DNA from 3 places in the Croceibacterium atlanticum genome. Region 1 is predicted to be linked to each of the others. Evidence: predicted binding sites of a transcription regulator. Region 1 holds the regulator's gene; each other region holds the start of a gene.
What was found. The regulator LexA, encoded in region 1, represses DNA repair genes until DNA is damaged. The targets are predictions, from matches to a motif close to GTTCCNCNCTTGTTCT.
Positions count from the first base shown of each region.

Region 2: the regulator LexA is predicted to act here: its motif matches at 4,228-4,243, upstream of WYH_RS00880 (ATP-dependent helicase).
Region 3: the regulator LexA is predicted to act here: its motif matches at 3,036-3,051, upstream of uvrA (excinuclease ABC subunit UvrA).

Region 1 is NZ_CP011452.2:615,799-627,419, reverse strand. Features, by position in the region: gene gltX (glutamate--tRNA ligase) at 1-412, opposite strand, end outside; gene WYH_RS03000 (ComEC/Rec2 family competence protein) at 520-2,622, shown strand; gene lexA (transcriptional repressor LexA) at 2,643-3,326, opposite strand; gene WYH_RS02990 (molybdopterin molybdotransferase MoeA) at 3,396-4,601, opposite strand; gene moaC (cyclic pyranopterin monophosphate synthase MoaC) at 4,598-5,068, opposite strand; gene WYH_RS02980 (tRNA-binding protein) at 5,211-5,582, opposite strand; gene WYH_RS02975 (PilZ domain-containing protein) at 5,744-6,091, shown strand; gene trpC (indole-3-glycerol phosphate synthase TrpC) at 6,109-6,897, opposite strand; gene trpD (anthranilate phosphoribosyltransferase) at 6,894-7,886, opposite strand; gene WYH_RS02960 (anthranilate synthase component II) at 7,883-8,482, opposite strand; gene trpE (anthranilate synthase component I) at 8,666-10,168, opposite strand; gene WYH_RS02950 (SurA N-terminal domain-containing protein) at 10,189-11,621, opposite strand, start outside.
Region 2 is NZ_CP011452.2:170,698-176,996, reverse strand. Features, by position in the region: gene WYH_RS00905 (bifunctional folylpolyglutamate synthase/dihydrofolate synthase) at 1-750, shown strand, start outside; gene WYH_RS00900 (AmpG family muropeptide MFS transporter) at 772-2,118, opposite strand; gene WYH_RS00895 (pseudouridine synthase) at 2,303-3,067, shown strand; gene rsmD (16S rRNA (guanine(966)-N(2))-methyltransferase RsmD) at 3,064-3,618, shown strand; gene WYH_RS00885 (hypothetical protein) at 3,640-4,128, opposite strand; gene WYH_RS00880 (ATP-dependent helicase) at 4,273-6,299, shown strand, end outside.
Region 3 is NZ_CP011452.2:99,236-105,534, forward strand. Features, by position in the region: gene WYH_RS00575 (hypothetical protein) at 1-57, opposite strand, end outside; gene WYH_RS00580 (cell wall hydrolase) at 197-1,267, opposite strand; gene WYH_RS00585 (lysozyme) at 1,414-2,130, opposite strand; gene thpR (RNA 2',3'-cyclic phosphodiesterase) at 2,375-2,905, opposite strand; gene uvrA (excinuclease ABC subunit UvrA) at 3,063-5,975, shown strand; gene WYH_RS00600 (endonuclease domain-containing protein) at 6,055-6,299, shown strand, end outside.

The sequences.
Region 1 (11,621 bases):
CGCGCCAGCGGCCATCATAGCGCAGCGGCTGTTTGGCCGCGCGCTGGGCCGCGCGCATTTCCTCCAGCTCCTCGCTGGTGGCGTAGCACTTATAGGCATGGCCTGCTTCGAGCAGCTTTTCGGCAACCTCGACATGGCGTGAGCCGCGTTCCGACTGGAAGACTGTTTCCTCGTCCCAGTCCAGGTTCAGCCAGGAAAGGCCATCAAGGATCGCGTCGATCGCCTCGCGAGTCGAACGCTTCCGGTCCGTGTCTTCGATCCGCAGCAAGGCCTTGCCCCCGAAATGGCGGGCGAAGAGCCAGTTGAACAATGCCGTGCGGGCACCGCCGATATGAAGGAAACCCGTCGGCGAGGGTGCAAAGCGGGTCACGACCGGCTTGTCCGCCGCCGCATTCACGCTATTGCTTGCCATCTCGACCCACTTTCTATCCAGTACCAAACATGGCGACGCGCCAATCACCGCTCATTCCGTTGGGGGAAGATACGGGCCATGCTGCGTCGCAGCAGTCGCCTTGGCGAATGCGCGCGCTCTTGTCCAGCGCGGGCAATAAAATCGAAGCATTCCTTGCAGATGCCGGGCTTGCGCGCGGGCCGTGGCTGGCGGTGTTCTTCGCGGCGGGAATCGCTGCCTGGTTCGTACTTGGCACTTCCACGGAATGGGTATTGGCCATCGCGTGCGGATTGCTTGTCCCACTGGCAGCCACTGCCGCATTGCGCGGCGCGGATGGCCGCTCCCACATATTGGCCGTTCTTGTCGGCTGCGGACTGGTCTTTGCGGCCGGTGTCGGGATCGTCTGGGCCAGATCGGAAATGGTCGGAGCACAGCCAATCGAACGGCCGCTGGCGGCGGAGTTCACAGGCCGAATTCTCGAACGGATCGAACAACCGGCGGAACAGCGCATTCGCCTTGTTCTCGCCGCAAGAGAACCGGACACGCAGCGGGCAATCAAATTGCGGATCAATGTCCCGCTTGACGCAGACCGGCCAGACCTCACGGAAGGAGCGCTGATCCGCTTTGGCGCGCGGTTGATGCCGCCGGCACCGCCAATGCTGCCCGGCGCATATGATTTCTCGCAAGCCGCCTGGTTTGCTGGGTTGGCCGCGACGGGGAGCGTCAACGGCGAAATCCAGGTAATCGAAGCTGGCGAGGGCGGCGCCTTCATTGCGAATCTGCAGCGGCGGCTGTCCGCCCATGTTCGGGCCGAATTGCCCGGCTCTTCCGGCGCGATTGCTGCCGCTTTTGCCAGCGGAGATCGCGGCGCGATTTCGCCCATGGATGAAGAGGCAATGCGCGATGCCGGGCTAACCCATCTGCTTTCGATCAGCGGCCTGCATGTCAGTGCAGTCATCGCAGCTGCATATTTCATCGCGTTGAAGCTGTTGGCGCTATGGCCATGGCTGGCCTTGCGGCTGCGTTTGCCGGTTATGGCGGCAGCCATCGCAGCCTTGGCCGGGATCGGATATACTTTGCTGACAGGTGCCGAGGTTCCGACCGTGCGCAGTTGCGCTGGCGCCTTGCTGGTTCTCGGCGCGCTTGCACTCGGGCGGGAGCCGCTCAGCCTGCGCATGGTCGCCGTGGCGGCGATGTTCGTGCTGCTGCTGTGGCCGGAATCGCTTGTCGGGCCGAGTTTCCAGATGAGCTTCGCCGCCGTTATCGCCATTGTCGCCCTGCACGAAGCGGCGCCGGTCCGCGCCTTCCTGAGGCCGCGTGATGAAGGCTGGCTTGCCGTAACATCAAGACGTGCGGCGATGCTGCTGCTTACCGGCCTGGTCATCGAGATCGCATTGATGCCGATTGTGCTGTTCCATTTCCACCGTGCAGGGGTTTACGGAGCATTGGCCAATGTAATTGCGATTCCACTGGTGACATTCGTTTCCATGCCTCTGATCGCAATCGCCCTGTTGCTGGATGTTGCGGGGCTGGGGGCGCCGGGCTGGTGGCTTGTCGGCCATTCTCTCGACATGCTTCTGGCGATTGCGCATTTCACCGCCAGCCAGACAGGGGCGGTGAAGCTGATGCCGCAAATGGGGCAGGGCACATTCGCGCTCTTCATCGCCGGTGGATTATGGCTCGCACTCTGGCGGGGGAAAGTGCGGCTGTGGGGATTGGCGCCCTCAGCGCTGGCAACGGTTCTGCTGTTGATGACGCCGACTCCGGACATCCTGATTTCAGGCGACGGGCGCCATGTAGGCATTACCGGAGAGGATGAACGGCTGCTGGTGCTAAGGGAAAGCCGGAGCGATTATGCGAAGGACAACCTCCTGCAAATGGCCGGCAGCGAGGAAGAACCTGTCGCACTGGCCAATTGGGCAGGAGCCGATTGCAGCCGCGATTTCTGTACCGTCACACTCCGACGAGGGGAACGCGACTGGATCCTGCTGATGAGCCGAAGCAGGGAAATGGTGGCGGAACGGGCCCTGGCCGCAGCCTGCGAACGATCGGACATCGTGATTGCCGATCGCTGGCTGCCATCAAGCTGCCGGCCGCGCTGGCTGAAGGCCGACCGGCGAATGCTTAGCGAAACGGGCGGACTTTCCATCGTATTGGACGGCCCGAAACTGACCAGCGTTGCCGAGGGGCAGGGAAATCATGGCTGGTGGCAAGCGGCGCAAGGCCGCTGACCATCCAGCCCCGAACAATATCAGTGATAGCGCCGGAGAAGCCCGGCCAGCTTGCCCTGGACCTGAACTTCTTCGGGCAGATAGACCTGGGCATCATAGGCTGGATTGGCCGGATCGAGCCGCACCTTGCCGCCTTCATGATGCAGATATTTCAGCGTCGCTTCCTCATTGCGGACCAGAGCCACGACGATTTCCCCGTCGCGCGCAGTATTGGTGCGCCGGACCAGGGCATAATCCCCATCGAAGATTCCGGCTTCGATCATGGAATCGCCAGACACTTCCAGCGCGTAATGTTCACCTGCGCCGAGCAAGGCAGCCGGAACCGGCAACGTCCGGCTATCCTCCAGCGCTTCGATCGGCACACCGGCGGCGATCCGGCCGTGAAGCGGAATCTCGATCACATCATTGGCGGGCTCCGGCGCCGAAGGGGGCGGAGTAGTGAGCTTGGCCACCGTGTCATTCACGGCGGGCCTGGCCGAATGCGACTGATTTTCCGGCTGACGCAACACTTCCAGCGCGCGGGCGCGATTTGGCAGGCGCCGAATGAAACCGCGTTCTTCCAGTGCGGAAATAAGGCGATGGACGCCCGATTTGCTCTTCAGATCGAGCGCTTCCTTCATCTCCTCGAAAGAAGGAGAAATCCCCGATTCCTCAAGCCTGCGCTGGATAAACAGCAGGAGTTCGTGCTGCTTTGCGGTCAACATTGAGCCACTCTCCTTATTTGTTCCAGATTGGAACGAACGCGGAACAATTAGGCAACCCAAAAAGACTCGTCAAGCAATTCCGCCATTCTGGAGCAGATAGGCAGTGACCATCTCGCCAGCATGCGCCGGTGGAGAATTCACCTCTCGCCGGATCAGCGCATTGGCCCGTGAAAGAGCGGCCAGCGCGCTGCTGTCCTGTTCGCTCACCGCGCCGATTGTTTCGCCATCGGTGAAGCCACGCACAAATTCCAGCCTGCTGCCAGTCGGGGGCAGATCGCCCGCGAGCCAAAGCCGGAAAGGCGCGGGCACGGGATCTGCGGCACCGGCCAGTTTACGCAGGAGTGGCAGCAGGAAGAGATATGCGGTCACGAAACTCGAAACCGGATTACCGGGCAAGCCCAGCACGAACTGGCGACCGCGCCGGGCAACCAGCAGCGGCTTGCCGGGCTTCATCGCGACACGCCAGAAGTGAATATCTGCCCCCCATGCCTCCAGAGCCGGCCGCACCAGATCGTGATCGCCGACCGATGCACCGCCACTGGTGACCAGCACATCGGCATGATCCGCTTCTGCAAGTGCCGCGGAAAGCGCCGCCATATTGTCCGCCACCGGACCGATACGGTCGATCGCGCAGGCAAACGGTGCGGCCATGGCCGCAATCATCGCGCCATTGCTTGCGGGGATCTGGTGGATCGCACAATCGCGTGGATCTGCCGACAATTCATCGCCGCTATCCAGCACCGCGACGCGCGGCAGACGGGAAACCGGAATATTCGCGTGGCCACCCGAGATTGCGAGAGCCAGTTGGGCAGGCCCGATCCGGATGCCTGCCCGGAAAAGCTCCGCACCCTGACGAAAATCAAAACCCGCGCGGCGGATATGGCGCGGCGTCGCCTCACCATTGGGGGCGAGGGCAAGCCCGTTGCCCTGACGTTCCGCCTCTTCCTGCAGCAATATGGCACCGCCATTTTCCGGCATCAGCGCTCCGGTCGAAATGCGGATAGCCTGGCCGTGTTCCAAAGGCGCGCCAAAGGGGTGGCCGGCTGCGCTTTCCCCCACCACGGTCCAGGGTCCGGCCAGATCATCTGCCCGCATCGCATATCCATCCATTGCGGACAGGTTCGATGCCGGCTGTTGCCGCAACGCGACCAGAGGTTCCGCCAGATATCGGCCCAGAGCATCGGACACGGGCAGCGTTTCGCCGGGAAGCGGCTCGACACCGGCAAGCAATCGCTGCTGCGCCTCTTCCAGCGGGATAGGCTGGGGCAGGGTCATTCGGCGCGCCAGTCGCCGCTTTTGCCGCCGGTCTTTTCGAGCAGGCGGATCTCTTCGATCACCATGCCTTTTTCGATTGCCTTGCCCATGTCGTAAATGGTGAGCAGGGCGAGGGAAACAGCGGTCAGCGCTTCCATCTCCACTCCGGTCCTGCCGGTCAGGCTGGCACGTGCGTTTGCGCGCACGGCATCATCCTCGAAGGTGAAATCCACTGTCACGGCATCCAGCGCGAGCGGGTGACAGAGGGGGATCAGATCGCCCGTCCGTTTCGCCGCCATGATCCCCGCAATTCGCGCAGCGGCCAGAACATCCCCTTTCGGGCCGCTTCCGTCCCGGATTGCGTTCAGCGCCTCCGCTGACATGCGGATACGCCCCGTGGCCGTGGCACTGCGCCCGGTTTCGGGCTTCCCGCCCACATCGACCATGCGCGCCGCGCCCTTGTCATCCAGATGAGTTAGACTGGTCATATCTTCCTGCATTTCCCTGTTCGGCATGATGGCCTGGAACACTTGGAACACTGTCCTACGGGCCGAAAATCCATCCCCGCGCAGCGCCCGATCCAGTCCGGAAACTGGCAGATTTCAGCTGCGTAGGACAGTAACGCCAAAATCAGAACAATCGCCCGCCATCGGGGATCGGCATGGTCGGGTGGAACAGCATCACATGGCCATGTTCATCCGGAAAGCCCAGCGTCAGCACCTCGCTCATCATCGGGCCGATCTGTCTCGGCGGAAAGTTCACCACGGCGGCAACCTGCATGCCGACAAGATCCGAAATCCGGTAATTCTCCGTGATCTGGGCCGAGCTCTTCTTGCGCCCGATGGCCGGGCCGAAGTCGATCACCAGGCGAAAGGCCGGCTTGCGCGCCTCCGGGAAAGGTTCCGCCTCTACTATCGTGCCGACACGGATATCGGTCTTGAGGAAATCGTCGAAGGCTATTTCAGGCGCGGCAGGCGCTGATGGATCATGACGCATATGCATGGGAACGATCTAGCGTCGGCAAGCTTTCATAGCTAGATCGCTCTACATAGAACAAGGAAAACAACCGGGTAGCCCAGCTTTTCATCGCGGTTCAACCGCCGGCCATGCCTTTGCATGGTTCGGCGCACCTGCGTGATGGCTGCACTAAATCGCGAAATAAAATGTCAAAAAAAATGGATCGCAAGGAACGCAGGCTCACTGCGCTGAAGGCGCAAATGCGCATCGGAGAGAAACTCTTCGAGATTACGGTCTCGAACATTTCCGAAACGGGGCTGATGGCGAAGATGACGGAACCGCCGCCAGCGGGAACGGAGGTTGAGATCCTGCGCCGCAGTGCCCGCGTGCGAGGCAGCATCGTGTGGTCCGAAGGGCGCCGGTTCGGGATGAAGGCCAATGAACCGATCGATCTGAACAGCCTGCTCGCCGATTCCGGCCTCGGGTTGAAACAGTCTGATACCGGCGCGGCAGCGGTCAGGAAAAGCTGGTGGCATTGGAGCAAGCGCCGCTGAGACGCGTATGCCCGCTGTCAGGCCCCCAGCAATTCCCGGGTGGCCTTCGCCACGTCGTCCTGCCGCATCAGGCTTTCCCCGACCAGGAAGCACCGCACACCGGCAGCGGCGAGACGTGTGCAATCGGCATGGCCGTTAATGCCGCTTTCACCCACGAGCAGCGCCCCTTCGGGCGCCAGCGGGGCAAGCCTTTCGGTCGTGCCGAGATCGGTGACGAAGCTCTTGAGGTCACGGTTATTGATGCCGATCAGGCGAGAGCGAAGCCGCGATGCGCGCTCCATCTCTTCCTCGTTATGAACTTCGACCAGCACATCCATTTCGCGTTCAAGCGCGGCGGCTTCGATCTCAGCCATTTGCGCATCTTCCAGCGCCGCGACGATAATCAGGATCGCATCGGCACCGATGGAGCGCGCTTCCGCCACTTGCCAGGGATCGATCATGAAATCCTTGCGCAATACGGGAAGCGAACAGGCCGCCCGCGCATCCATCAGATAATCCTCGTGCCCCTGGAAATAGGGCGCATCGGTCAGCACTGAAAGGCAGGCAGCGCCACCCTGTTCATAGGCGACCGCATGTTCCGCCGGGCGGAAATCCGGGCGGATCAACCCCTTCGAGGGGGAAGCCTTCTTGATCTCGGCAATCAGGCCGAAACCGTTTTCGGCCTTCGCTTCAAGCGCCTTGCGGAACCCGCGCGGCGCGGTCTGGCCAGCGGCACGGGAATCGAGATCGTCGAAAGTGGCTTCGGCCTTGCGGGTGGCAACTTCCTCCCGCTTTGTGGCGCAGATTTCACTCAACTTGTCAGTCATTTCACCACCGAGATCCAGCAATCGAGCAACGCCTTGGCAAGCCCCTTGTCGAGCGCTTCGGCCGCTTCTTCCACGCCCTCGCTCCAGCTATCCACTTCGCCGGCAACCATCAGGGCACCTGCGGCATTGAACAGCACGGCATCGCGATAGGGGCCGTGCTCGCCCATCAGCAGGCGGCGCAAGGCATCCGCATTATGCTGCGGATCGCCGCCACGAATGGCCTCCACCGGCGCATGAGGCAGCCCGGCATCCTTCGGGTCGACGCGCTTCATCAGCACTTCGCTGCCCTTGATATCGGCCAGTTCGTTCCCCCCGGCGAGGCTGAGTTCGTCCAGCCCCTCGTCACCGGAAACCACGAAGCTGCGTTCAGTGCCGAGCCGCGCCAGCGCCTCGGCATAGATCGGGACATAGGCCGGGCGGGCGATGCCGACCAGCTGGCGACATACACCCGCCGGGTTGGCGAGCGGCCCCATCAGGTTGAAGATCGTCCGCCGGCCCAGCTTCTTCCGGATCGGCATGATCCGCCCCATCGACGGATGATGCCGTCCTGCGAAAAGGAAGCAGATTCCGATTTCGGAAAGCGTCTGTTCCGCGGTTTCCGCGGCACGATCGAGATCGAGACCCAGAGCCTCCAGCGTATCCGCCGCACCGGCCTTGGAAGAGGCGGCGCGATTGCCGTGCTTGGCGACTGGCACACCGCAGGCCGCAACCACCAGGCTGACGGCGGTCGAGACATTGAGCGTATGGTGCCCATCACCTCCGGTCCCGCATACATCAATGGCATTGGCCGGCGCATTTATCGGGATGAGCCGGGCCCGCATGGCACGGGCGGCGCCGGCAATTTCGCTGGCGACCTCACCGCGATCGGACAAGGCTACCAGAAAATCGGCGATCTCCTGCTCCGACGGCTTTCCGTCCAGCATGGCGCCGAATGCTTCCTCGGCCTCCGCTTCCTCGAGCGGATGCTCGACAGGAGGAAGGCTGGTCACGCGATTTCCTTCGTTTCGATTCCGCAGATCTGCAGGAAATTGGCCAGCAGCGCGTGGCCATGTTCGGTGGCGATGCTTTCGGGGTGGAACTGCACGCCGTGAATGGGCAGTTCGATATGGCGATAGCCCATCACGGCGGTGCCATCGATGCCCGGCGTTTCGCTTTCCGCATTCACCTGCAGGGAATCGGGAATATTTTCCACTATCAGCGAATGATAGCGCGTGGCGGTGAAGGGGGAGGGCAGTCCGGCAAACACGCCGCTGCTGTCATGAGTCACGGCACTGGTCTTGCCGTGCATCAGCCCGCCGCGCACGACCTTGCCGCCGAAATACTGGCCAATCGCCTGATGGCCAAGGCATACGCCAAGCAAGGGTTTCCGCGCCGCAGCGCAGGCCGCCACGAGATCGAGGCTGACACCCGCTTCGTTCGGTGTGCACGGGCCGGGAGAAATCAGGAAGCCTTTGGCGCCGCTGCTCAACGCTTCGCGGGCGCTCACGGCATCGTTGCGCACAACCTGCACCTCTGCCCCCAGTTCCATCAGATAATGGACGAGGTTGAAGGTGAAGCTGTCGTAATTGTCGACGACGAGGATCATGGCAGCAGCGCTTAGGGCGCGGACAGCGAATTGGCAATTGGCGACTCGCGCCCTGCCGCTCGTCAGCCAACAATCACCAGCGGGCGGGGCGCTGCACCCGGGCGCCATTGTCGGGCCAGGGCTTCCCGGACCCGCCTCTGGCGCATGACAGCAGTGAAGTTGATGCCGCGATTGCGGCACCTGTCACTGGCCGAAACCCGGTTCTTCCGCCACCCGTACGGCTTCGCGCGCGGCGGCAACCAGCGCGCTTGCCTTGTGCCGGCATTCGGCAGCTTCATAAGCGGGATCGCTATCGGCAACGATACCGGCACCTGCCTGCACATGCATGGTCCCGTCCTTCACGACGGCAGTACGCAATACGATGCAGCTATCCACCGAACCATCCGGTGCGAAATAGCCGACACCGCCGGCATAGGGGCCCCGGGTTTCCGGCTCCAGCTCCGCAATGATCTGGCAGGCGCGCACTTTTGGCGCACCCGAAACCGTGCCCGCAGGGAAACCGGCGAACATGGCATCCAGCGCATCCTTGTCCGGAGCCAGCTTGCCCACGACATTGCTGACAATATGCATGACATGGCTGTAGCGTTCGATGGTGAAGCTGTCGGTCACTTCCACGCTGTTCGCGGCGGCCACGCGGCCCACATCATTGCGGCCCAGATCCAGCAGCATCAGATGCTCCGCGCATTCCTTGGGATCGGCCAGCAGGCTTTCCTCATTCGCGCGGTCTTCGGCCGCATCCTTGCCGCGCGGGCGTGTGCCGGCGATCGGGCGGATCGTGACTTCGCCCCGGCGAACACGCACCAATATTTCAGGGCTGGACCCGACAACGGCAAAGCCCGGCAGGTCGAGGAAATAGAGGAAGGGCGAGGGGTTTACCCGCCGCAGGGCGCGGTAAAGCGCAATCGGCGGCAGGGGGAAGGGGCAGGTGAAACGCTGCGCCAGCACGACCTGAAAGATATCCCCGGCCGTGATATATTCCTTCGCCCGCAGAACCATGTCTGCATAATCGCTCTCCTCCATTACGGGATTGAGCGCCATTTCGGGCAAATCAGTCGCGGGGGCAGGTGCGGGCACGCGCTGGTCGATCCGGCGCAATGCCTCATCGATGCGTTCCCCGGCCCGTTCCAGCGCATGTTCGGTGTGCAGATCCCCGGGCCAGAGGGGGGCGATGCAGAAAAGTTCATCCGACAGGCTGTCAAAGATGAAGATCAGCGTCGGGCGCACGAACAGCATGTCCGGCAGTGCCAGCTCGTTCTGCGGCGCACGCGGCAGCTTTTCCACCAGACCGATGGTTTCATAGCCGAAATAGCCGACGAGGCAGGCCAGCGCTTCCGGCAAGGCGTCAGGCACGTCGATCCGGCAGGAATCGACCAGGGCCCGCAATTCGGACAGGCTATCCCCGCGAAGTGGCTGGAAATCGTCCCGGTCCCGGCGCCAGTTGCGGTTCACTTCGCAGCTGGATCCGGTCGCGCGGAAAACAAGATCGGGATCGATCCCGAGCAGCGAATAGCGCCCGCGGACTTCGCCACCCTCCACCGATTCCAGCAGAAAGTCGCCGCGGCCCGGTTCGATGAGTTTCAGCGCGGCACCGATGGGAGTTTCGGTGTCGGCAACGACTTTGCGCCATACAAGCGCTGGCCTGCCCGATTCGAGCAGTTCGCGCGCCTTGGGGACGTTCTCTAACATTTTATCGGACAGCTTCAGTCTCAGTCCGCCTGGGGGGCGAGCGATGCCACGACGGCGTCGATTGCGACCTGGTTGCGTTCAATCTTCACCTGGCGCTCGATCGCGCCGACGAATTGCTGCGCATATTCATCGCCGGCCACCTGGCTCAGCTGACGCACGGTCGCCGCGATGATCGGATCGCCATCGGCAACGGTGCCAGCTTCTACATCGTCCAGTTGCACGACATACCAGCCAGCTTCTTCCGGGCCTTCAAGCTTTTTCACAGTGCCTTCCGCCATGCTGAACATCAGGGCCAGGGGCGGGGGCACCTGTCCTTGGCGGGCCAGTTCGCGACGGTCAAGATCGACCGGGGCAGGCGGCGGCAGGTCCAGTTTCTCTTCGGAAATTGCCTGGGCCAGCGTCTTGCCTTCCCCGATGCGTTTCAGGACGCGGTCGGCGGCGGCGCGCGCCTTCTGCTGGCCCTGATCGCGGCGCCAGTCGGCAATCGCGCGGTCGCGGATATCTTTCAGCGGAGCGGTGGCAGAAGGCGTGATGTCGGACACTTCATAGATCACGAAAGTCTCACCCGGGACGACTTCAGCCAGTTGCGGTTCGCCTTCTTCCATGTCGAACGCCACCTGCAACACGCGGGTCAGAACCTCCGGAATCGTCTCGCCAGTCGGCGATTGATAGACGCGGCCATCGGCGGTCACCGGCTTGGTGGTCTTCAGTTCGGCGCCGATTTCGCTGGCGACTTCCGTCATGTTGCCGCCGCCATCGAACTCGTCCTCGATAGAGACGGAAAGATCGGCGATGGCCTGCCGGCGCTGTTCCGCCGCAAGCCTTTCAGCAATTTCTCCGCGCACCTGGCCCAGCGTCCGTGCAGGCTGGCGGTCGATATTGTCCACGCGCAGCACGTACCAGCCAAGACCACCACGCTTCGGTTCGGCAATCTCGCCCTTATCGGCGGCAAAGCCGGCCTGGGCCACGGCGGAAGAGGAAGCAGTTGCCAGCGCATTCCTCGTCATCGGGCCGATATCGGCGGTCGCAAGGCCCTTGTTCCGCGCAACGGCGGCCAGTGCGGTTCCGCTTTTAACAGCGTCCACGATTTCGCGGGCGGCGGCTTCTGTCGCGGTTACGACCTGTGTGAAACTGCGCCGTTCGACCGCCGCATATTGCGCCTTTTCGCTTTCGAAACGGGCCTTGATCTGGGCTTCCGTCGGTTCAGGCAGATTACCGAGAGCCTCCGCCCCGAAAGAGGCGAAGCGGATCACGCGCCGTTCGGGGCGAATATATTTGTCGCTATTGTCGCGGTAATAGGCCTGCAATTGCTCATCCGTGGGATCGCCTTCAGGAGCGAAAACCTCGCTCGGCAGCAGACCGATCGAACCCTTGCGCGATTCCTGAAGCAGCGAGGCATAGCGACGGGCAACGCTTTGCGGCACCTGCGGCGCCAGCGTGACAGGAGTGACGA
Region 2 (6,299 bases), 450 kb from region 1:
GAGCCAATGGTGCGAATCGCCTTTGAAAAGGCAGGTATCGCACGGCCCGGATCGCCGCTGATCACGCAATCCTATCGCGAAGACATGGCGCTGGAGATTGAACGGATCGCCGGTCTGGCTGGCGCCCCGCTGCATATGCGCGGCCGCGACTGGTGGGCCGAAGTGGGCCAGGGCAAAAACGGGACGATCGAATATCGGGACCGTTTCGGGGAGCTGACGCTGCCCCTGCCCGCTCTGCCCGGCCGCCACCAGGGCGATAATGCCGCACTGGCCGTGGCCCTGCTGCGCCATCAGGACGAGGTGAACGTCTCCCCCGCTTCCATGGCGGAAGGTATCCGCACCGCGCGCTGGCCCGCACGAATGCAATTGCTCGGCCAGGGGCCGCTGTCCGCGCTGGTCCCGGGCCGCGAAGTATGGCTGGATGGCGGCCATAATGTCGATGCCGGCCTCGCCCTTGGCCGCCATTTCGCGGAAACGGATGGCCTGCACCTGATCATCGGCATGCTCTCCAACCGCTATCCTGACGCGATTCTCGATCCGTTGAAGGGCAAGCTCAAGACGATCACCGCCGTCCCCATTGACGGCAGCGATGCCCATGGCGCGGAATCCTATGCCGACAAGGCAGTGTGGGCGCCCGATATCATGACGGCGTTGAAGAACATCCCCGATGACGGCCTGCCGGTCCTGATCGCAGGATCGCTCTATCTGGCGGGCAAGGTCCTGCAGAAGAACGAGGAAGTGCCGGACTGATTGCCGGTTCCGATCCGTAAATTACGGATCGGACCGCGCATCCCCTTCGCCCACTTCGCCTGCCGTTCCCATGGCCGCATCGACCAGCCCGGTGCGCATCATCCACCAGAACAGCACGATGCCGGGCACGGCCAGAAACGTCGTCAGGACGTAGAAATTCACATAGCCCATCGCTTCTATCAGGCTGCCGGCAGTCCCGGCGGTCAGCAATCGGCCGACCGCGCTCGCAGCGGCTGAAATCAGCGCATATTGGGCGGCGGTGAACCGCAGATCGCATAAGGCGGAGAAATAGGCGACCACCACGATGCCGCCATATCCGCTGGCGAAATTCTCGAACCCGATGGCCGCCGCCATGCCGATATTGGAATGGCCGGCCATCGCCAGCAGGGCAAAGCTGGCATTGGAAATGCACATCAGCACCAAAGCGATCAGCACCGCCTTTTTCAGGCCCAGCCTGGAATAGAGAATGCCGCCAACAAACACGCCGATGATCAGCGCCCAGAACCCGACGCCGATATCGTAGATCGCGATCTCGTCATTGGAGAAACCCAGATCGTCGAACAGCAGGCGGAAAGTCAGATTGGCCAGCGTATCGCCGATCTTGTGGACAAGGATGAACAGCAGGACGAGCCAGGCCCCTGAACGGCGGAAGAATTCGACGAAGGGACCGGAGATCGAGTTCCAGATCTCTCCGAATCCCTTTTTCTTCGCCACGAATTGCCGACGCGGAGGCTCTCCCAGGACCAATGCGGTAATCATGGCCGGCAGAGCGAATATCGCGCAGGCCATATAGGCGATCGACCAGCCATATCGCGCGGCCAGCACCAGCGCGAGAGCACCCGCCGCCGCAGCCCCCACTCGCCAGCCATACTGGCTCATCCCCGATCCGGTGCCGAGCTGATAGGGTTTCAGCGTTTCGATACGATAGGCATCGATCACGATGTCGAATGTGGCGCCCGCCAGGCCCACCAGCACCGCCGATGTGGCGGTCCAGGCAATATCCGCCCCCGGATCCACCAGCGCCAGATTGAAAGTGGCAGCGATCACCAGCAGGCCGGCCACGACCATCCAGGAAACGCGCTGTCCCAATGCGCCGATAATCGGCAGCCTGACACCATCGACCACCCACGCCCATAAGGGTTTGAGATTGTAGACAAAAAAAGCCAGCGCAAAGGCCGTGATCGTCGATTTGTCGATCTCGTTCTGGGCAAGGCGCGTGGTCAGCGTTGCGCCGATCATGGCGAAGGGGAAGCCGGAAGACACGCCGAGGAAGAAGGAGGCGAGCGATTCCTTCTCCAGATAGGGGTGCACCGATTCCCAGAGGCTGCGCCGTTCGGCTGGGATCGACTGTTCGCTCGGCTGGTCCATGCGGCCCTTTCATTATTCGGGATCGTCCGTCCGGTTGGCCCGGCGGAACCCGATTTGAACCCGCATCCTAGCGGCAGGAGATTCCGCGGGAAAGCCTGCCGCGCAATCCTTTCCGCCATTGGTCTCGGTTGGCAAAACGTCACGCCCGCTATGAAACCTCGCCGCGCACCGCTATGGCGCGGGCATGTCAGAAACCGAGCCCGGCAAGGGCGACCGAATAGCGAAATTGCTCGCCCGTGCGGGCGTGGCCAGTCGCCGCGAAGTGGAACGCATGATTGCCGACGGGCGTATCGCGCTCGACGGGAAGGTGCTGGATACGCCGGCAACCATACTCACCGGCCTTCGGGGCGTGACAGTGGATGGCAATCCCGTGGCCAAGCCGGAACGAACGCGCCTGTTCGCGTTCCACAAACCGGCGGGGCTGATCACGGCAGAGCGTGACCCGCGCGGAAGGCCGACGATCTATTCGGCTTTGCGCAATTCGCTGCCGCCCGGCACTCCGCGGCTGATGCCGGTGGGCCGGCTCGATCTCAATACCGAAGGCCTGCTGCTGCTCACCAATGATGGAGAGCTGAAACGCGCGATGGAACTGCCTTCATCCGAAGTGCCGCGCACTTATCGCGTGCGCGCATTCGGCGAAGTCACGCAGCCGCAGCTGGAAGACCTGTTTGACGGCATCGAGGTGGACGGCGTGAAATATGGCCGGATCGAAGCCAATCTGGAACGCCGCAGCGGCCGCCAGCACTGGATCGAAATGAGCCTGACCGAAGGCAAGAACCGCGAAATCCGCCGCGTGCTCGAACATCTCGGTCTCAAGGTCTCGCGCCTTATACGCACTGCCTATGGTCCTTTCGAATTGCTCGACCTGCCCAAGGGCGCCGCGGTGGAAATCCGCAAGGAAGATCTCGAACGTTTCCGCTCCTCCCTGAAGAAGGGGAAGCGCGGATGAGGATCATTGCCGGCGAATGGCGCCGCCGTCCGCTGAAATCGCCCCCAGGCGATGCCACGCGGCCCACGGCAGACCGCACGCGCGAAACGCTGTTTTCCATGCTCGCCAGCCGCCTGGGCACATTCGAAGGGCTGACGGTCGCGGATTTGTTCGCCGGATCGGGCGCGCTCGGGCTGGAGGCGCTTTCACGCGGGGCCGCGCATTGCCTGTTTGCGGAAAACGATGCTGCCGCTCTCCGTTCGCTGCGCGCCAATATCGCCGCCTTGCGAGCCCAGCCGCAATGCGATGTGCGCGCAATATCGGTGATGCAGCTTGGCAAGGCGCCCAAGCCGGTGGACCTGATCCTGCTCGATCCGCCCTATGGCAGCGGGGCCGGCGCAGTGGCGCTCGACAAGCTGAATCGCCTCGGCTGGATCGGCCCGGCCAGCTGGATCGCACTGGAAACGGCCCGGGGGGAGGATGCGAATGTGCGTTCCCTGCAAGTTGAGGCAGAACGCGAAAGCGGCGCAGCGCGAATCACGCTTCTGCGCGCGCCCGAACCGGAAGGCTGATCGTTACCCCGGACTGCTGCGTCAGCTGCCCGGTTCGCCTGCATCTTCGGCCTCACCCGGAGAAATGCACTCGTCCTGGATATCGCCGCCGCACACCGGATAATCCCTGTTCAGCGCAGAAGCGGGCGGCGGCCCGTAATTGTTGGGGATAGTATAGGTGATCGTCGGCCGTCCTTCGAACTCGCTCGGGTCGAGCGTGGCCAGCTTGTATTCGATCTCTCGCCACACCTGTTCCTGCTCTTCAGGCCGCAATCGCATGATCCCGCGGACCTGTTCCTGGGACAAGATCCAGAAAGCCTCCCACTGCATGGCGGGCAAGGTCCAGAAATATTCGCGGAGATCGGACGGGAGCCTCTCGTAAGAGGCTTGTTGGGGGGCTGGCCAGCTCTCCACGATCGCCTGCCGCTCTGCCAGGACTTCGGTGGATGGAATATCCGCCTGCGCTGCAAGCGGCGCACCACCCGCCCCCAATGCCACGGCGACGGCGCCGATGAAGATCGTATTTCGCATGAATAGTCCTCCTTGGCAGAACCCTCTTTCCAGACAGACGGCCTGTTCTCCGGCTGGTTCCGATCCCTGGCATGGCTCATGCTTGCGCGCATTGCGTATGTTCCCTAGCTGTTCGCTGTGAACGATACGCCTCTGCCCTCGCCCATGACTCCCCCGGAAGCTGCCCCCGCCTGGCTCGACGGCCTGAATCCGCCGCAAAAGGAAGCCGTGCTGACCACGGATGGCCCCGTGCTCATGCTGGCCGGTGCGGGCACGGGGAAAACCGCGGCGCTGACTGCGCGGCTGGCCTATCTGATCCGATCCCGCCAGGCATGGCCGAGCGAGATCCTGTGCGTCACCTTCACCAACAAGGCCGCGCGCGAAATGCGCCACCGTGTCGGTCAACTGATCGGGGAAGCGGTGGAAGGGATGCCCTGGCTCGGCACTTTCCATTCGATTTGCGCCAAGATGCTGCGCCGACATGCAGAACTGGTCGGGCTGGAAAGCAATTACACGATCATCGACCCGGACGATCAGCAGCGCCTGCTGAAACAATTGATCGCGGATCAGAAACTGGATGAAAAGCGCTGGCCCGCCAGGCAGTTGGCCGGATTGATCGACCGCTGGAAGAATCGCGGTCTAAATCCGGAAGACCTCGACCGGCTGGAAAATGAAAGTTACGCCAATGGCCGCGGGCAGGAGATGTACAGGCTCTATCAGGATCGGCTGAAGAGCCTGAATGCCTGCGATTTCGGCGATCTGCTGTTGCACATGCTGAATATCTTCCGCCGCGATAGGAGCGTGCTGGCGCAATATCAGCAGCGCTTCAAATATGTGATGGTGGACGAATATCAGGACACCAATGCCGTCCAGTATCTGTGGCTCCGGCTGCTGGCGCAGGAACGGAAGAATATCTGTGTCGTCGGGGATGATGACCAGTCGATCTATTCGTGGCGCGGGGCCGAAGTGGCCAATATATTGCGCTTCGAGAAGGATTTTCCCGGCGCGAAAGTGATCCGGCTGGAACAGAATTATCGCTCCACCCCCCAGATTCTCGCCGCCGCCTCCGGGCTGATCGCCGCCAATAGCGAGCGGCTGGGCAAGACCTTGTGGACCGAACTGCCGGAAGGGCAGAAACTGCGCATCGTCGGCGTGTGGGACGCGCCGGAGGAAGCGCGCCGCGTGGGTGAGGAGATCGAGCGGCTGGAACGCGAAGGCGCACCGCTGGAACAAGTGGCGATCCTTGTCCGGGCCCAATACCAGACCCGCGAATTCGAAGACCGTTTCATCCAGATCGGCCTCAATTACCGCATCGTCGGCGGCTTCCGTTTCTACGAACGGGCCGAAATCCGCGATGCCCTGGCCTATCTGCGTGTAATCGCCCAGCCGCAGGACGATCTCGCATTTGAAAGGATCTACAACCAGCCAAAGCGCGGGCTCGGGGCCAAGACGCTGGAAAAGATGCATGCCCATGCAAGGCGGCAGGGCCTGCCGCTGGCAGCCGCGGCGCTGGATCTGGCGGATACGGACGAACTGCCCGCCCGCGCGCGCGGGACGATTGGCGCGCTGATGGGCGATTTCCTGCGCTGGCGTGAAATGGCCGAAAAAGTCACTCCGTCAGAACTGCTGCGCACCGTGCTGGAGGAAACCGGCTATGACGCGATGCTGAAAGCGGACCGTTCCACCGAAAGCGCGGGACGTGCGGAAAACCTCGTCGAACTGGCCCGGGCGATGGAGGAATATGAAACGCTGGGCGATTTCCTCGAACATGTCAGCCTGGTCATGGATAATGACGCGGCCGATGATGAGGAAAAGATCACCATCATGACCATGCATGCGGCCAAGGGGCTGGAATTCGATCATGTCTTCCTGCCCGGCTGGGAAGAAGGCGTGTTTCCCAGCCAGCGTTCGCTGGATGAAGGCGGGCTGGCCAGCCTGGAGGAAGAACGCCGCCTTGCCTATGTGGCGATCACCCGCGCGCGCCGCCGCTGCACCATCTTCCACGCGGCCAACAGGCGGATTTACGGCCAGTGGACCAGTTCCATCCCGTCTCGCTTCATAGAGGAACTGCCCGACGAGCACGTGGAAGTGGAAAGCACGATGAGCGGGGGTGCATCCCTGTGGCGCGCGAACTGGAGCGAGCAGGAAGATCCCTTTGCCCACGTTTCCCGCGACCGGCCCGAACGCGCCCG
Region 3 (6,299 bases), 520 kb from region 1:
CTGTGGGGCGAGGCGGGTGCCATAAGCGTGGGGTGGTGCTGCAAAGCGGATCGACATGAATGGTTCGCTCAACCTCTGGAATTATCGCACCGCGAACTGCGGTTCTTCCGCCGTGCTAAGGCTGTCGCTCTAAGCTGTGGTTCGCAGCTATGGTTTCCAGATTACATCAGGATTTTAAGAATTTGCTGCGGCCCGCCTAGGGCTTGTCCAGCCATTGCCCGCTGCGTGCATATTGGGGCTTCACCGTGCCGGACCGGTCCAGCGGATTCGCGCCCGGCGGCTGTGCAATTGCGGGCTTGGTCCCGGGGAACGGCTCCGGAATGGAAACCGGCTCATACCCCGTCAATACGGCCGCAGCCTGCACGCTTGCCGAAGGCGCGGCCACCCCGGCTTTCGCGGCAGGGGGCGCGGGCAGATAAGGCGCGGGCAGCGGTTCCCCGCCGGCATAGGCCCGCGTGAAGGCAGATGAAGTGCCCGCCATGCCGCGCCAGCGATAAAACCGATGCGCGCCGATTGTTCCGACCGGCTGCAGGCTGCCTGCCCAATGCGGATTTACGGCCAATGTATGATAATGGGTGGCAAGGCCGACCGGCTTGTAGACGGCCCCTGACAGCGCGGCGCGGGCGACTTTTGCCGCGCGGTCCCACCAGCGTTTTTCGGGCTGCCGCGCCAGCGATCCGTCGCAGGTGAAAGTGAACTGGCAGCCGGTGCTGCGGTCCGAGCCCTGGAACACGACGCCGCAGATATTATCCGGATAATTGCCATTGGCGACGCGGTTCAGGACCACTTGCGCCACTGCCTGCTGGCCGGCATCGGGTTCCAGCGCGGCTTCGTAATAGATGGCCATGGTCAGGCATTTCTGCGCCCGCACCCGGTCCAGCGGCGTGCCATCCGCCAGCATCGGGCGGGCCGGTGCGTCTGCCGGATTCGCATCGCCCCCGGCGGTGTCACGGTCCGCGATTACGCTATCACCCTGCGGCAGATAGGGAAGATCGTCGAGATAGTAGAAAGCGGAACCGGGGAAGCTTTCGCCCGGTGTCTCGAAACCCATGGGCGTGACCTGCGGAACCACGGCGCCCGCATCGGAAAAGTTCCAGCCCTGCGGTGCGACAATTGCCGGCAATGCGATTGCCGCGCCCAGCACGGCGATGCCTTGCCGACCGACCGACCGGCGGCGCGCCGAAATCGGGCGCGACCGCCCGCGACGGGTCAACTTCGCGTGGAAGTCCTGCGGGATCGTGTCGATTGTTGGCGAATGATCGCCCAAACCCGGTTTCCTTCATCTGCCGCCGGCTGCCGCCGGGCGCGCCAGCGGCGCGTAGTCCCTCTTGGGCGGCAAGGCAGCGCATCATTGCGCATCGTGCCAGATGAAGACGAATGCTCTCCAAACCGTTACCGGGCCGAGGCAAGGAATCAGGCTCGCCTTGTTTCGAGCTGATGGCGGGCCGGGCGGGGGTCCTCATATTCCCCTTCCGCCCAGATCGCGGCGCGGCGCTCGCTACGATAGACAAGACCGCGTGCATTCACGCCCGAAGCCTGATGATAGCCTAGTTCTTCGGCAATCGCGTCATAATCCGCGGCGGCAATCGCCTCGTTCAGGCGGGGGCTGCGATCTTCGGACAGATTGCCTTCACCCACATTATAGACGAGGTCCACCAGCGCATCGAATTCATGCTGGTATAAAGGCAGATCGCCGGTCAGCCGCATCACGGCGCGCTTCGCCTCTTTCAGATCCTCTTCCAGGAAATCCAGTATCCGGTCCTGCCCGACGCGTTGGCCAATGCGCAGCCCGTCCGATGCCGCGACCAGATGGCCCACGCCGACAGTGGGGTTCCCCGCCGCATCGCGATAGACGGTGTGGCGCACCCCTTCTTCCTCCACCAGTATTTCCATCAATGCATCGCTCGGCTGCATTTCGGCGGCCGGTTTGCGCTCTTCCGGGCCGATCATCTGCATGGCGAAGGCGGGTTGCGATTGCGGGGCCTGGTGCATCGCCCCTGCGCTAAGGCCCATTACCCCGGCCGAAAGGGCGAGGGCGGCCTTGCGCTTGCGCCGATGGGGCATGCGCGCGGCCCGTCTTGCCCGCCGTTCGGAACGGCGTTGCCGCATCCGGCCTATCAGCGTGCGCACCTTTTCGCGCCTGCCCCTGGGGTTGCGGTCCTTGCGGTCGGTTCGTGCGGGGGAGGGGGTGCTGCTGGTTTGCGCTGTGGAAGCGATAGGCGACTTCTCCTTTTCCAGTTGGCGAAGGGGCGATGTCCTGCCTGCAATGCGTGCCCGTTGGACACGGCAATTGCGGCTTCAGCCAATTAACGGCTGGCCGGGGTGAAAGGTCCGGAATTTCATCAGGTGTTTGAATTAAAAGGGGTTCGCCGGTTCAGAGCGGATAGGTGACGACCGGCTGATAATGCGATCCTTCGCGGCCCAGCGTGCTTTCATACAGGGCCATTTCCCGCACTATGAAAGGCTGGGCCTCCAACGCGCCATGTGCGGCCAGCCAGTCCCCGATCTGGCCGCTGGAAGAATTGAGCCGGGCCAGCGTGACATGCGGCGTGAATTTGCGCGTTTCAGGCGCAATGCCGACTGTGCGGCAGGCCCGTTCCACTCGCCGTTGAAGATCCAGCAGTTCAGGCTCCGCCACCACCCCGGCCCATGCGGTGTGGATCCGCCCCTTCTTTTCGAAATGGCCCACGCCCTTGATCTGCAAGGGAAAGGGTGCCGCTTTCACTCGCGCCAGTTCCGCCGCCAGATCATTCGCCAGGGGCACATCGACATCGCCGACAAAGCGCAGCGTCAGGTGCAATTGTTCATCCGATTGCCAGCGCGCCGCATCGATCCCCTCCATCGCATCATGCAACACATCGCGGACGATTTCCGGCGGGCGAATGGCAACAAAAAGACGGGGCATGGCTGGGCGGCCTTATCTCAGGACGAGGGGCAAGATGCAAAGTTGCATCTGCCATGTCACGTTCCCACATCCTCGGCAGAGTTCGGGCCCGGCAGAGTTCGGACGTATCCCCCGTGCCCCTTGACCGGCACGAACATTTGCGGAACATCACGCCCTTATGAGCCTTACTACCATTTCCGTCCGCGGCGCGCGTGAACATAATCTCAAGGGCGTCGATATCGACCTCCCTCGTGACAGCCTGATCGTGATCACCGGGCTTTCCGGCAGCGGCAAGTCCAGCCTCGCTTTCGATACGATCTATGCCGAAGGGCAGCGTCGCTATGTGGAATCGCTCAGCGCCTATGCGCGGCAGTTCCTCGAAATGATGCAGAAGCCCGATGTCGAACATATCGAGGGGCTGAGCCCGGCGATTTCGATCGAGCAGAAGACGACCAGCCGCAATCCGCGCTCGACCGTCGCGACCGTGACCGAGATCTACGACTATATGCGCCTGCTATGGGCGCGGGTGGGCGTGCCTTATTCACCCGCCACCGGCCTGCCGATCGAAGCGCAAACCGTGTCCAACATGGTGGACCGGGTGATGGCATTGCCCGAAGGGACGCGGCTTTACTTGCTGGCGCCCGTCGTGCGCGGGCGGAAGGGTGAATATCGCAAGGAACTGGCGGAGTGGCAGAAGGCCGGCTTCACCCGTGTGCGGATCGACGGCGAGATCTACCAGATCGAGGACGCGCCGACGCTGGACAAGAAATACAAGCATGACATCGAAGTCGTAGTGGACCGGCTGGCCGTGCGCGAAGGGATCGAGACGCGGCTGGCGGATTCCTTCGAAACCGCGCTGAAACTGGCGGACGGGCTGGCTTATGTGGACCTGGCCGATGGCAATGTTCCCGGGCGCGAAGCGGAAGAAAGCGGCGGCAATCTGAAAGGCGCGGGCGTTCCTGCCAACCGTATCGTCTTTTCCGAAAAATTCGCCTGCCCGGTCAGCGGCTTCACGATCGAGGAGATCGAACCGCGCCTGTTCAGCTTCAACGCGCCGCAGGGCGCCTGCCCGACCTGCGATGGTATCGGGGAAAAGCAGCTGTTCGATCCGCAGCTCGTCGTCCCGAACGAGGAACTGACGCTGAAAAAGGGCGCCGTGGTGCCCTGGGCCAAGAGCAATCCGCCGTCACCCTATTACATGCAGGTCCTTTCCAGCCTGGCGAAGGCGTATGATTTCGATCTGGAAACGCCGTGGAAAGATCTGGAGCCGGACCAGAAGATGATCATCCTCCACGGCACGGGCGGCATGCCGGTGGAGCTGACCTTCAAGGACGGGCGCAAGGAATATACGGTACGCAAACCCTTTGAAGGGGTGATCGGCAATCTCAACCGCCGCCTGATGCAGACGGACAGCGCCTTCATGCGGGACGAGCTGGCAAGGTTCCAGACCGCGCAGCCCTGCGAAACCTGCAACGGCGCCCGCCTGAATGAAAAGGCGCTGGCGGTGAAGGTCGCGGGCGAACATATCGCGGCGCCGGTCAGGCTGTCCGTTTCCGATGCGCTGCAATGGTTCACCGCCCTTCCGGAAAAGCTGAACAAGCAGCAGCAGCAGATCGCCAGGGCGATATTGAAGGAGATCGTGGAACGGCTCGGCTTCCTCAACAATGTCGGGCTGGATTACCTCAATCTCGATCGCACCAGCGGCACCTTGTCCGGGGGCGAGAGCCAGCGCATCCGCCTCGCCAGCCAGATCGGCAGCGGGCTGTCCGGCGTGCTCTACGTGCTGGACGAACCGAGCATCGGCCTGCACCAGCGCGATAATGACCGGCTGCTGGAAACGCTCAAGCGGCTGCGCGACCTGGGCAATACGGTGATCGTGGTGGAGCATGACGAGGATGCGATCCGCGCCGCCGATCATATCGTCGATCTCGGCCCCGGCGCGGGCGTGCATGGCGGCGCGGTGGTGGCGCAGGGCACGCTGAAACAGATCCTCAAGTCGAAAACCAGCCTCACCGCCGCCTATCTCAACGGCACGCGCGAGATCGAGGTGCCGGCGAAGAGGCGCAAGGGCAATGGCCACCAGATCACCGTTCACGGCGCCACGGCCAATAATCTGAAAGGCGTCACCGCCTCAATCCCGCTCGGCACGTTCTGCTGCATCACGGGCGTGTCCGGTTCGGGCAAGTCCAGCTTCACGATCGACACGCTCTATGCCGGTGCGGCGCGGACGCTGAACGGCGCGCGCGTGGTTGCCGGCCCGCATGAAAAGATCACCGGGCTGGAATATTGCGACAAGGTGATCGAGATCGACCAGTCGCCCATCGGCCGCACCCCGCGCAGCAACCCGGCCACTTATACCGGCGCCTTCACCCAGATCCGGGACTGGTTCGCCGGCCTGCCGGAAGCGCAGGCGCGCGGATACAAGCCGGGCCGGTTCAGCTTCAACGTCAAGGGCGGCCGGTGCGAGGCGTGCCAGGGCGACGGGCTGATCAAGATCGAAATGCACTTCCTGCCCGATGTCTATGTCACGTGCGAGGAATGCCACGGCAAACGCTACAACCGCGAAACGCTGGAGGTGAAGTTCAAGGGGATGAGCATCGCCGACGTGCTCGACATGACGATCGAGGATGCGGAAGAATTCTTCAAGGCCGTCCCCCCCATTCGCGACAAGATGCACATGCTGTGCGAAGTCGGCCTCGGCTATGTGAAGGTCGGCCAGCAGGCGACCACGCTTTCGGGCGGCGAGGCGCAGCGGGTGAAGCTGGCCAAGGAATTGTCCAAGCGCTCCACCGGGCAGACGCTCTATATTCTGGACGAGCCGACCACCGGCCTGCATTTCGAAGATGTGCGCAAATTGCTGGAAGTGCTGCACCGCTTGGTGGAGCAGGGCAATTCCGTGGTGGTGATCGAACATAATCTGGACGTCATCAAGACGGCGGATCACATCCTAGATCTCGGCCCCGATGGCGGCGTGCGCGGGGGTGAGATCGTGGCCCAGGGCACCCCGGAACAGGTCGCCGCGACAGAGGCCAGCTATACCGGCCAATATCTCAAACCGATGCTCACCCGCGCAAAAGAACCCGCCGAGTAAGCCGCAAAGATCCTCCCCGAGCTAGCTCGGAGAGGGGGACCGCCAAAGGCGATGGAGGGGCAAAAAGCCACAACACCAGATGTTCCGCGATCCCGCCCCCAAATCCACGCAAGCCACCACACGCCGCGCGCGCAGCCTGCGCCGGCGCATGAGCCTGCCCGAAGTGCTGCTATGGCGCTATCTGCGCGGGCAGCCCGGCGGCATCAAGTTCCGCCGCCAGCACCAGACCGGCCCCTATGTGCTGGATTTCTACTGCATGGATGCAAGCCTGGCTGTCGAGGTGGACGGCAAGGCGCATGACGATCCCACCCGCGCCGCGCGGGA